2 regions of the Streptomyces sp. NPDC056987 genome follow, and region 1 is predicted to be linked to the other one. Evidence: riboswitches for the same ligand, from Rfam matches in the RefSeq annotation. Region 1 holds a riboswitch; the other holds the start of a gene.

Region 1 (5,884 bases):
GCCGCGGGCTTCGGACTGCTGCGGCTGGCGGGCGCCCCCTCGCTCGGCTGGCTGGACGTGAAGACGTCCGGCGGCGTCGAGGTCCCCGAGATCGAGACCGCCGTCGACGAGGAGCTGGCCCGGTTCGCCGCCGAGGGCCCCACCGCCGAGGAGATGGAGCGGGCCCAGGCCCAGCTGGAGCGCGAATGGCTGGACCGGCTCGGCACGGTCGCGGGCCGCGCCGACGAACTGTGCCGGTTCGCCGTCCTGTTCGGCGACCCCCAGCTCGCGCTGAGCGCCGTCGACCGCGTCCTGGACATCACCGCGGACGAGGTCAGGGCCGTCGCCGCGGCGCGGCTGCGCCCCGACAACCGGGCGGTGCTGGTGTACGAACCGGTCACTCCCGACGACGTGGCGGCCACCGCCGACGCCGCCGACACCGCCGACGCCGCCGAGACCGACAAGCACGAGGGGACGGACCAGTGACCGACGCTGCCGTGACCATGGAGTTCCACCCGCGGCCGACCGCGGGCGAGGCCAAGCCCTGGGCCTTCCCCGCCCCCGGGCGCGCCACGCTCGACAACGGGCTGACGGTGCTGCGCTGCGACCGGCCCGGCCAGCAGGTGGTGGCCGTCGAGATCAATCTCGACGCCCCGCTGGACGCCGAGCCCGAAGGACTCGACGGCATCGCCACGATCATGGCGCGGGCGCTCTCCGAGGGCACCGACAAGCACAGCGCCGAGGAGTTCGCCGCCGAGCTGGAGCGCTGCGGCGCCACCCTCGACGCGCACGCGGACCACCCGGGCCTGCGGGTCTCCCTGGAGGTCCCCGTCTCCCGGCTGCTCAAGGCGCTCGGCCTGCTCGCCGAGGCGCTGCGCGCCCCCGCCTTCGCCGACAGCGAGGTCGAACGGCTCGTACGGAACCGGCTCGACGAGATCCCGCACGAGACCGCCAACCCGGGCCGGCGCGCCGCCAAGCAGCTCTCCAAGGAGCTGTTCCCGGCCGCGCTGCGCATGTCCCGGCCGCGCCAGGGCACCGAGGAGACCGTGGCGCGCATCGACGCCGCGGGCGTCCGCGCCTTCTACGAGGCGCACGTACGCCCCGCCACGGCCACCGCGGTCGTCGTCGGCGACCTCGCGGGCGTCGACCTGGACGGGATCCTCGCGGACACCCTCGGCGCCTGGACGGGCGACACGGCGGCGCCCCGGCCCGTACCGGCGATCACCGCCGACGACACCGGCCGCGTGGTCATCGTGGACCGCCCCGGCGCCGTCCAGACGCAGCTCCTGATCGGCCGGATCGGCGCCGACCGGCACGACCGTGTCTGGCCCGCGCAGGTGCTCGGCACGTACTGCCTGGGCGGCACGCTCACCTCCCGGCTCGACCGCGTCCTGCGCGAGGAGAAGGGCTACACCTACGGCGTACGCGCCTTCGGCCAGGTGCTGCGCTCCTCTGCGCCCTCCTCCCCGGACGGGGCGACGGGCGCCGCGATGCTCGCCATCAGCGGCTCCGTGGACACCGCGTCCACGGGACCGGCGCTCGACGACCTCTGGAAGGTGCTGCGCACCCTCGCCGCCGAGGGGCTCACGGACGCCGAACGCGATGTGGCCGTGCAGAATTTGGTGGGCGTCGCGCCGCTGAAGTACGAGACGGCCGCCTCCGTCGCCGGCACGCTCGCCGACCAGGTGGAGCAGCATCTTCCGGACGACTTCCAGGCACAGCTCTACGCCCGGCTGGCCGAGACGGGCACGGTCGAGGCGACGGCCGCCGTCGTCAACGCCTTCCCGGTGGACCGGCTCGTCACCGTTCTGGTCGGCGACGCGGCGCAGATCAAGGAGCCGGTCGAGGCTCTGGGAATCGGTGAAGTGACGGTTGTCACAGGCTGATTCCTCTTTCGAGGGAACCCCGGCGACCGCGGTCGCCGGGGTTCTGCTTTATGTCCGCTTTGATGGAGAGGGTGCCTGTCTGCCCTGTGGTGTGCGCTACAAAAAACCTTGTCCGTTTGGTTATTGAAAGACGAGCCGCTTAGCGTCGGTCCGGCTGTTCGCCGTTGCGCCACATCCGTGGCACCGGGCAGCCATCGCCGAGTCCCCGTCAGATGCTGTGCCCCAGCCGGTGCAGCGGGGGGAGCCGGGGACCCACGTCCCTGGGGTGAATCGGACGGCCTTCGCGGGCACACCGCGCGCGGAGGGGTCCGTAGGAGACCTTCCTGCTCCGAACCCGTCAGCTAACCCGGTAGGCGAGAGGGAAGGAAAGGACCAGCCACTCCATGGCGTTCACCCGTGCCACCGGGAAGCACCGCGCCCCGCACCGCATCACCTGCAAGGGCGCGAGCGCCGCCGGGTTCGCGACGCTGACCGCGACCGGCGTCATCGGCACCCTCGCCTCCCCGGCCCTCGCCGCAGGCACCGGCCCCGAGGCCGTCTCGGACACCGGCCTGACCCAGGTCATCGCCATCGGCGACGCCGTCGCCGGCGCGGTCGACGACCAGGCCGAGGCCCAGCGCCACGCCGCCGAGAAGGCCGAGCGGCTGAAGGCCGAGGCCAGGGCGCGCGCCGCCGCCAAGGCCGAGGCGGAGCGCAAGGCGGAGGCCCGTGCGAAGGAGCTGCGCGAGGAGCGGGAGCGCGCGGCACGGGCCGAGGAGCGCAAGCGGCTGAACACCTTCCAGCTCCCCGTCACCGGCTCCTACGTCACCACCGGCTACCACACCGGCGGTTCTCTCTGGTCCTCCGGCAGCCACTCGGGCGTCGACTTCCGCGCCGCGTCCGGCACCGCGGTCGTGGCGGTCGGCACGGGCACCGTCGTCGAGGCCGGCTGGGGCGGCTCGTACGGCAACAACATCGTCCTCAGGATGGCGGACGGCACCTACACCCAGTACGGCCACCTCTCCTCGATCGGCGTCTCCGTCGGCCAGAGCGTCGCCGCGGGCGAGCGGATCGGGCTCTCGGGCGCCACCGGCAACGTCACGGGGCCGCACCTCCACTTCGAGGCCAGGACGAGCGCCGACTACGGCTCCGACATGGACCCGGTCGCGTACCTGCGCGCGCACGGCGTCGGGGTCTGACCGCCTTCCGCCCCCTCCGCGTACCTCTCCGGGCCCGTCCGCCCACGTCTCTCCGTCGCTCCCGGTCCCTCCCGCGTGCGGGTCTCCGCCTCCGCGCTGGCCAAAAGATATCCATGGATTCCGGGCACCCATCGGAAATTCGCGTTGATTGCAATAGAGTCACGGAACAGGCGTCAATCGGCAGCGTTTCGCGCGGATTAAGGCGGAGGTTCGGACATGCGCATTCCGGCGCACTCGGTATGCACGGCCATTCGCGACGACATCGTCTCCGGACTGTTCGAGCGGGGCAGCCGGCTCACCGAGGAGCAGCTCGCGCGGCGCTACGGCGTCTCCCGCGTCCCGGTACGCGAGGCGCTGCGCACGCTGGAGTCGGAAGGCTTCGTGACCACGCGCCGCCATGTCGGCGCGTGTGTGGCCGAGCCTACGGAACAGGAGGCCGCGGACCTGCTGGAGGTCCGGCTGCTGCTGGAGCCGCTGGGCGCGGCGCGCGCCGCCCAGCGCCGCACGGAGGCCCACCTCAAGGTCCTCCGCGGCCTGGTCAGACTGGGCCAGGAGCGGGCCCGCAGGGGCCAGGGCGAGGATCTGCGCGCGCTGGGCGCCTGGTTCCACGAGACGCTCGCCCAGGCCTCCGGCAGCCCCGCGCTCACCTCGCTGCTCACCCAGCTGCGCCACAAGATCGCCTGGATGTACGTGGTCGAGCAGCCCAGCCACCCGGTGGAGTCCTGGGCGGAGCACGGCGCGATCGTGGACGCGGTGGCGCGCGGCGACGGCGAACGCGCGCGGGCGCTCACCACCCTGCACACGGAGCGCACGGTGGTGGTGTACCGGCTGCGCCGCTCCGACCGGGGGCGCGACCAGGGCCGTGACCGGGAAAAGGTGAGGGCTTCGCAACATGCCGTAAACATCGCAAGCGTACGGCATTAACAATCGCGCCGTATACAAAGAGAAAGAAATAGGTGCGGCCTATTCTTCGCTGCCCGCGCGCAGCCGCCTTCATGAAAAGCCGCCGCACCAAAAGACGCCGCACGGAAGACGGACGGAAAGACGGAGCCGTGGTCCGCGCCGAATTCGGCGGACCACGGCTCCGTCGTGGAAATACGCTCCGGGATCAGACCGTCTCGGGAAGCTCGTCGAGCCCCTCGGCGACCAGCTTCGCCAGCCGGTCCAGGGCGGCGTCCGCGCCCTCGGCGTCGGAGGAGAGCACGATCTCCTCGCCGCCCTGCGCGCCCAGTCCGAGCACCGCGAGCATCGACGCGGCGTTGACGGGGCTGCCGTCGGCCTTCGCGATGGTCACGGGGACGCCGGCGGCCGTGGCGGCGCGGACGAAGATGGAGGCGGGACGGGCGTGCAGCCCCTCGGCCCAGCCGACATTGACGCGGCGCTCAGCCATGGTGTTGCCCTTCAAGTCGCAAAAAGTCTCAAAACAGATGTCTGGACCAAGAGTCTCATGGGGCGCGGAACGGATCCCCGTCACCCCCGATCACCGGTCACGGACACCGCCCGCGCCGTACGCTTTGGGCATGGAGCACCCGCGGGACCACGCGTATCCAGGGCACTGGGAGGCGGACGTGGTGCTGCGCGACGGCGCCACCGCCCGGATCAGGCCGATCACCACCGAGGACGCCGAGCGGCTGGTCAGCTTCTACGAACAGGTCTCCGACGAGTCCAAGTACTACCGCTTCTTCGCCCCCTACCCGCGCCTCTCCGACCGCGACGTCCACCGCTTCACGCACCACGACTACGTGGACCGGGTGGGGCTCGCCATGACCGTGGGCGGCGAGTTCATCGCGACCGTACGGTACGACCGCACCGACGAGCGCGGACTGCCCGCCTCCGCCCCCGCCGACGAGGCCGAGGTCGCCTTCCTCGTCCAGGACGCGCACCAGGGCCGCGGCGTCGCCTCCGCCCTCCTGGAGCACATCGGCGCCGTCGCCCGCGAGCGGGGCATCCGCCGCTTCGCCGCCGAGGTGCTGCCCGCCAACAGCAAGATGATCAAGGTGTTCCGGGACGCCGGGTACACCCAGCGCCGCAGCTTCGAGGACGGCTCCGTACGGCTCACCCTCGACCTCGAACCCACCGCCGAGTCCCTGGCCGTCCAGCGGGGCCGTGAGCAGCGCGCCGAGGCCCGCTCCGTGCAGCGCCTGCTGACCCCGGGCTCGGTCGCCGTCGTCGGCACCGGCCGCGCCCCCGGCGGCGTCGGCCGCACCGTGCTCCGCAATCTGCGCGACGCCGGGTTCACGGGGCGGCTGTACGCGGTGAACAGCGCGTTCCCCGAGTCCACGGAGAGGCTCGACGGCGTCCCCGCCGTACGCTCGGTCACCCGGATCGGTGAACCCGTCGACCTCGCCGTCCTCGCCGTCCCCGCCGAGCGGGTGCTCGAAGCGGTCGAGGACTGCGGCCGCTCCGGCGTCCAGGGCCTGGTGGTCCTCTCCGCCGGGTACGCGGAGAGCGGCGCCGAGGGCCGCGAGCGCCAGCGCGCACTGGTACGGCTGGCCCGCTCGTACGGCATGCGCATCATCGGCCCCAACGCCTTCGGGATCATCAACACCGCCGACGCGGTACGGCTGAACGCCTCCCTCGCGCCGCAGCCGCCCGCGCGCGGCCGGATCGGCCTGTTCACCCAGTCCGGCGCGATCGGCATCGCGCTCCTCGCCGGACTGCACCGGCGCGGTGCGGGGCTGTCGTCCTTCATCTCGGCGGGCAACCGCGCGGACGTCTCGGGCAACGACATCCTCCAGTACTGGTTCGAGGACCCGGACACCGATGTGGCGCTCCTCTACCTCGAATCGATCGGCAACCCGCGCAAATTCACCCGGCTCGCCCGGCGCACGGCGGCGGTGA
Region 2 (5,884 bases), on a different contig from region 1:
TCCAGGAGGCGGGCGCGCAGCCGTTCACGGGTCTCGGGCGCGAGCCGGAGGCCGTTGGAGAGATAGCGGTCGGTGGAGCCCCAGGTCGTGCCGATGGTCTCGAACGCGGCGTCGAGATAGGCGGCGCGGGCATCGAAGAGCGGGCTGAGCAGCTCCATCACCTCGCCGGACCTTCCGGCGGGTGACCGGTCGCTGCGGCGGAAGGCGTAGCGGCGGTGCGGGTCGTTCGACTTGACGTAGTCGGCCGTGATCGCGTCCGGTTCGACGCCGACCGCGAGCAGCGACACGGCGACGGAGAGCCCGGCGCGGTCCTTGCCCGCCGCGCAGTGCAGCAGCGCGGGGACGCTGTCCTCGGCCAGCGCGTGCAGCAGGCGGCTGTGCTCGGCGGTGCGCTCCGTGATGATCGCGCGGTACGAGGCGGTCATCCGGGCCGCCGCTCTGCCGTCCGCGAGGAGCGAGCGGAGCTGGTCGAGGTCGCCGTCCCGGACCATCCGCCAGAACTGGGCGCCTTCGGCCGGGTCGGAGAGCGGGATGTTCACATGGCGCACGCCCGCCAGTTCGACATCCGCGCCGTCGAGCTTGACATCGGCGGAATTGCGGAAGTCGAAGATCGTGTGCAGACCGAGAGCGGAGAGAAAGGCGGAGTCGTCGGCGGTGGCGTGGGCGAGATGACCGCTGCGGTAGAGCGCGCCGTACCGCACCCGGCGTCCGTCCACGGTCGGCAGGCCGCCGACATCACGGAAGTTGCGTACTCCGGACAGCTCGGGCTCGGTGGACGGGACCTGCGGCGACTGCTGCGTCACGCCTGCTCCTCCGTGTCTGCCGTCGGCGCTGCTCGCCGGCGGAGTCGGTCCCCGACCCTACGACATCGGCCGGTGTGCTCATCAGTGCGGCGGAGAGGGCGGGGAGCCCACGGATCAGGATGGGGCGAGTGGGGAGAAAACGCCCAAACGGTGCTCTGTCCGGATTGACTGATTCCGCATAACCTGCCCCGGTCGCGGGGGAGGTGGGCTCCGGCTGGTGAGCAGGATCATATCCGTGACGTTCCGTGGTGACGGTGCGAAAGGGAAGGGCCACCTCGAAAGGGAATTGGAGAGCGGTCTCCACGCAGGGTGACGGGCGATCTTCGGTGCGGAAGGAAGGGCGCGTCGCCGGGGGAAAAGGGTGGCTTGTTCCGGCCGTCCCACTCGCCTACGTTCACCCTCAATCCGAGCGGAACGCCGAATCCTGCCGCCGCCTCGGGGACACCATCCACCCATCACGCGTGGCAGGAGCGGGGGACCCAGGTAGTACGCCGTTCCGATGTTCCGACATCAGGGACGGCTCGGGGTGAAGTCGCGCACCACGCGCGGCCGGGCAGCTCCAGCCCGAACCCGACAGCTCACCTCGTAGGCGCCGGAGAGGAATTCGCCATGCCCGCGAAGGGTAAGCACCGCCGCCCCAGGACCAATCCGTTCTCCCGGGGCTTCATCGCCGCCGGCACGGGCGGCGCCGCCATCGCGCTGCCGCTCATCGGCGCCACCGGCGCGCACGCGGCACAGCAGGCCGCGCCGGCCGCCGTCCCGCAGGCCGCGCCCGCCACCGCGCCGCAGTCCGCGCCGGCCGCCGCGCCGCAGGGGGCGGCCGCCACGCAGGTGAGCCGGACCGCCGGGACCACCGTGCGTACGTACGCGGTGGTCGCGGGCGACTACCTCTCCAAGATCGCCGCGGAGCAGCAGGTCCGGGGCGGCTGGCAGCGGCTGTACGAGGACAACCGCCGCGCCGTCGGCGACGATCCCGGGCTGATCCACCCCGGCCTCAAGCTCACCATCAACGGCAAGGCCCCGGCCGTCCGCTCGGAGGCGCCCACCAGGGCCTCGAAGTCCTCCAGGGTGGCCAAGCCCGCCGAGTCGACCGCGTCGGCGGAGTCGGCCAAGCCGTCGAGGGACTCCTCGTCCGCCAAGCCCTCCACGGACCGGAGCGAGGCGCCCGCCGCCGACTCCGCGGCACAGAGCAGCGCGTCCGGCTTCACCCTGCCGGTCGACGGCATCGGGGTCGGCACCGCCTACCGCGCCGCCGGCGGAAGCTGGTCCAGCGGCTACCACACCGGTGTGGACTTCGTGGCCCCCTCCGGCACCACCGTGAAGGCGGTCGGCGCGGGCACCGTCGTCACCGCGGGCAACGGCGGCTCGTACGGCAACCAGGTCGTCATCCGGCACGAGAACGGCATGTACTCCCAGTACGCCCACCTCTCCTCCCTCTCCGTCTCGGCCGGCCAGAGCGTCTCCACCGGCCAGCAGCTCGGCCTCTCCGGCGCCACCGGCAACGTGACGGGACCGCACCTGCACTTCGAGATCCGGACGGGCCCGGACTACGGCTCGGACGTCGACCCGCTGGCGTTCCTCCGGCAGAACGGCGTCTCCATCTGATCCGTCCGGTCGCCCCCCGGACGCGTTTCCTCGGCCTCGCGGCCCGGCACCCATGCGGTGCCGGGCCGCGAGGCTTTCCGCTATTCCCGCTTGAGGGAAAATTGACCGATGGTGTTTCTCACTCTGAGTCAACCCCCGCCTACGGTCGCGTAGGTCACATCGCCGGGAGGAAAATGTCCCGCTGTGGCAGACGATTCGAGAACAAGAAGAGACAAGACATTCGGGTCGTACGCGGCGATCGGTGACAGCTTCACCGAGGGTGTGGGAGATCCAGGCCCCGACGGGCTGTTCGTCGGCTGGGCGGACCGGCTCGCGGTCCTGCTCGCCGATCGGCTTCCGGTCTCCGGTGCGACGGCCGACCCCGTCCACGGCGACTTCCGCTACGCCAACCTCGCGGTACGCGGCCGGCTCCTCGACCAGGTCGTCGAGGAGCAGATACCCCGGGCCAGGGAACTCGCCCCGGATCTGGTGACGTTCTGCGCGGGCGGCAACGACATCATCCGCCCCGGCACCGACCCCGACGACGTGGCGGAACGCTTCGAGCGGGCCGTCGCCGACCTCACCGGCTCCGTCGGCACGGTCATGCTGGCCACCGGCTTCGACACCCGGGGCGTGCCCGTGCTGCGCCATCTGCGCGGCAAGATCGCCACGTTCAACGAGCACACCCGGGCCATCGCCGACCGCTACGGCTGCCCCGTGCTCGACCTCTGGTCCCTCAGGACCATCCAGGACCGGCGGGCCTGGGACGGCGACCGGCTCCATCTGTCGGCCGAGGGACACACCCGGGTCGCGCTGCGCGCCGGGCAGGTGCTGGGCGTCGAGGTGCCCGCCGACCCGGACCAGCCGTGGCCGCCGCTGCCGCCGCGCGGCACCCTCGAAGTACGGCGCGACGACATCCACTGGGCACGTGAGTACCTGGTGCCCTGGATCGGACGCAGGCTGCGCGGCGAGTCGTCCGGCGACCATGTCGCGGCGAAACGCCCTGATCTTCTCCCTCTGGAACACTGACGCGGCGCGGGGGCGGGGCGTTCCCGTACGGCTTTCGCCAGGGCTTCCCGTACGGCTCACTCCGTCCCGCGGCTCACGCCCCCGCCGGGATCCGCTCCAGCACCCCGCCCGCGAAGACGTCGTACAGCGGCAGCGTCTCCAGGTGGACATAGCCGATATGGCAGTCGCACACCGCGAGGGGACAGGCCCGCGGCGCCAGTGCGCGGCGGTACGAGCCGTCGTAGAGGTTGCCCAGCTCGGCGGGGACGAAGTGGCAGCGCCGTACCGTGCCCCCGCCGTCCACCGAGATCACCGACTCGCCCGTCCGGCACGGCAGCCCCGCCGAGCGGTGCGGATGGCGGCTGTACGGGAACAGCGGGTCCAGCTCCGTCCACCGCGCGGCCTCCTCGTCCGTGTACGTGTGCCCCTCCGCCGCGTTGATCCACAGATAGACGTGCGGCGGCAGCTCGGCGCGGAGCCGGCGGGCGTGCTCCAGATGCGCGTCGAGGCCGACGACCCCGACGCTGAACCGGACGGAGCGCTCCGCCAGTTCGTGGGCCTTCGCCAGGAAGCGGTCGTACGGCGTCTGCCCCGGGTGGTACGTGCACCACAGGGCGAGCTTCGCCGGGTCGGCGTCGGCCAGCCACCGGGTGCGGAAGCTGAGATTCGTCTGGATGGCCACCCGGCGGACGTGCGGCAGCAGCGACAACTCCGTGAGCGCCCGCCGGTACCAGGAGCGCACCAGCCCCTCGCCCCAGGGAGTGAACAGCACGGAGAGCCGGTCGTCCGTCGCCGCGGCGGCCCAGGCGGTGAACCGCTCCAGGGCGGCCCGGTCGGCGCGCAGCTGCTCCTGGCTGTCCCGCCGCTTGGCGAACGGGCAGTAGGGGCAGTCGTAGTCGCAGGAGGCGAGCGGACCGCGGTAGAGGATGGTCAGGTCCATGGGGCTCCCTCGCGCTACTTCGACGCGTACGCGGCCATCGCGGCCCGTACGGCGGGTGAGAACAGCGCGGGCCCGAGCGCGTCGGAGTGCGCGAGCCCCTCGGGGGAGAGCCGCAGCAGCCCGGGGCCCGCGCCGGCGTCCAGCCAGCCGAGCTCCGCGAACCGGTCCAGCTCGGGGCCGAAGTCCTCGCCGGGCGCGGCGCCGAAGCGCGCGCGGTACTCCGCCACCGGCATGCCCCGCGCCTGGAGCAGGGACTGGAGCAGATGGCGGCGGCGCGCCTCGTCCCCGTCGACGCGGCGGCCCACCTCGGCGCGCGAGAAGTCCGCCGTCTCCGTGTAGGCGTCGATGATGGCCCGTATCTCGCTCATGCCGACGGCGTAGTCGAAGGAGTAGTGCAGGCGCGAGGTGTACGAGCGGGCCCCGCAGCCCAGTCCGATCATGCCGTCGGTCTGGCACGCGTGGTCGTCGGAGCCCTGGGGCGGCGCGTCCCGGCGGCGGAACATCCGCATGGACACCTGCTCGTACCCCTCGGCGAGGAGATGGTCACGGCCCTGCCGGTAGAGGCCCAGCCGCTGCCGGTCCCACTGCGCGTCGCCGCCCGCGCCGAGCCTGCCGAGGCCGGTGAGCGGGCGTACGTACAGGGGGTAGAGATAGAGCTCCTCGGGCCGCCAGGCGAGCGCGGCGTCCAGCGAGTGGCGCCAGGTGGTCGCGGTCTGGCCGTCGATGCCGTAGATGAGATCGATGTTGAGGACGGGGATCCGCGCGTCCCTGATCCGGCCGAGCGCGGCCTCCACCTCCGCGCGGCGCTGCGGGCGGACGGCGGCCCGCGCCTCCGCGTCGACAAAGCTCTGGACGCCGATGCTCAGCCGGGTCGCGCCCCGGTCGGCGAGGACCGCCAGCCGGTCCGCGGTGGCGGTGGCGGGGGAGGTCTCGACGGAGAGCGGGACGGCGCGCAGATCGGCGCCCATCCGTTTCTCGGCGAGGTCGCAGAGCCGCTCCAGCTCCGCCGCCTCCAGATAGGTGGGCGTGCCGCCGCCGAAGGCCGCGGCGGCGAACCGTACGGGTCCCTCCGCGTCCAGCGCGTCTCGTACCGCCGTCGCCTGCCGGTCCAGCGCGTCCAGATAGCGCGTCGTCAGCTCGCCGGGAGCGCCGATCCGGGTGAAGAGATTGCAGAAGCCGCAGCGGACCTCGCAGAACGGGATGTGCAGATAGAGGGAGAGCGCGTCCTTGCGTTCACCGGCCCACTCCGCGGCGAGCGCCGGGCGGTCGTCGAGCGGGCGGTACGCCGTCTTGTGCGGATAGGCGTAGACGTAGCTCTCGTACGGACGCGGAGTGTTCGTGGGGAGGGCGGGCGACGGCGATGTGGTCATGGTGCGGTCCCGTGCTCAAGGAAGAAGTGGGCGTACGGCACGGTCCAGACGGACGGGTGGGCCAGCCGGTGGCCGTGCCAGCCGTCGTCGCCGTAGGCGGTGCCGTGGTCGGAGCAGACGATCGCGAAGCACCGGCGGCGGCTGCTCGCGGCGGCGAAGAGCCGGCCGATGTGCCGGTC

What was found. Region 1 has a riboswitch for cyclic di-AMP ahead of ACFTZC_RS25620 (M23 family metallopeptidase). Riboswitches for the same ligand answer to the same signal wherever they lie in the genome.
Region 2: another riboswitch for cyclic di-AMP. It lies ahead of ACFTZC_RS21170 (peptidoglycan DD-metalloendopeptidase family protein); the one in region 1 lies ahead of ACFTZC_RS25620 (M23 family metallopeptidase).

What each region holds. Positions count from the first base shown of each region.
Region 1 covers NZ_JBHURV010000024.1:49,196-55,079, reverse strand. Annotated here, with positions in the region: gene ACFTZC_RS25630 (M16 family metallopeptidase) at 1-465, shown strand, start outside; gene ACFTZC_RS25625 (M16 family metallopeptidase) at 483-1,865, shown strand; cyclic di-AMP (ydaO/yuaA leader) riboswitch at 2,074-2,236, shown strand; gene ACFTZC_RS25620 (M23 family metallopeptidase) at 2,249-3,043, shown strand; gene ACFTZC_RS25615 (GntR family transcriptional regulator) at 3,260-3,967, shown strand; gene ACFTZC_RS25610 (HPr family phosphocarrier protein) at 4,152-4,433, opposite strand; gene ACFTZC_RS25605 (GNAT family N-acetyltransferase) at 4,564-5,884, shown strand, end outside.
Region 2 covers NZ_JBHURV010000018.1:16,517-22,400, reverse strand. Annotated here, with positions in the region: gene ACFTZC_RS21175 (tyrosine-protein phosphatase) at 1-803, opposite strand, end outside; cyclic di-AMP (ydaO/yuaA leader) riboswitch at 1,243-1,408, shown strand; gene ACFTZC_RS21170 (peptidoglycan DD-metalloendopeptidase family protein) at 1,413-2,408, shown strand; gene ACFTZC_RS21165 (SGNH/GDSL hydrolase family protein) at 2,592-3,416, shown strand; gene ACFTZC_RS21160 (STM4011 family radical SAM protein) at 3,490-4,335, opposite strand; gene ACFTZC_RS21155 (STM4012 family radical SAM protein) at 4,350-5,705, opposite strand; gene ACFTZC_RS21150 (STM4013/SEN3800 family hydrolase) at 5,702-5,884, opposite strand, start outside.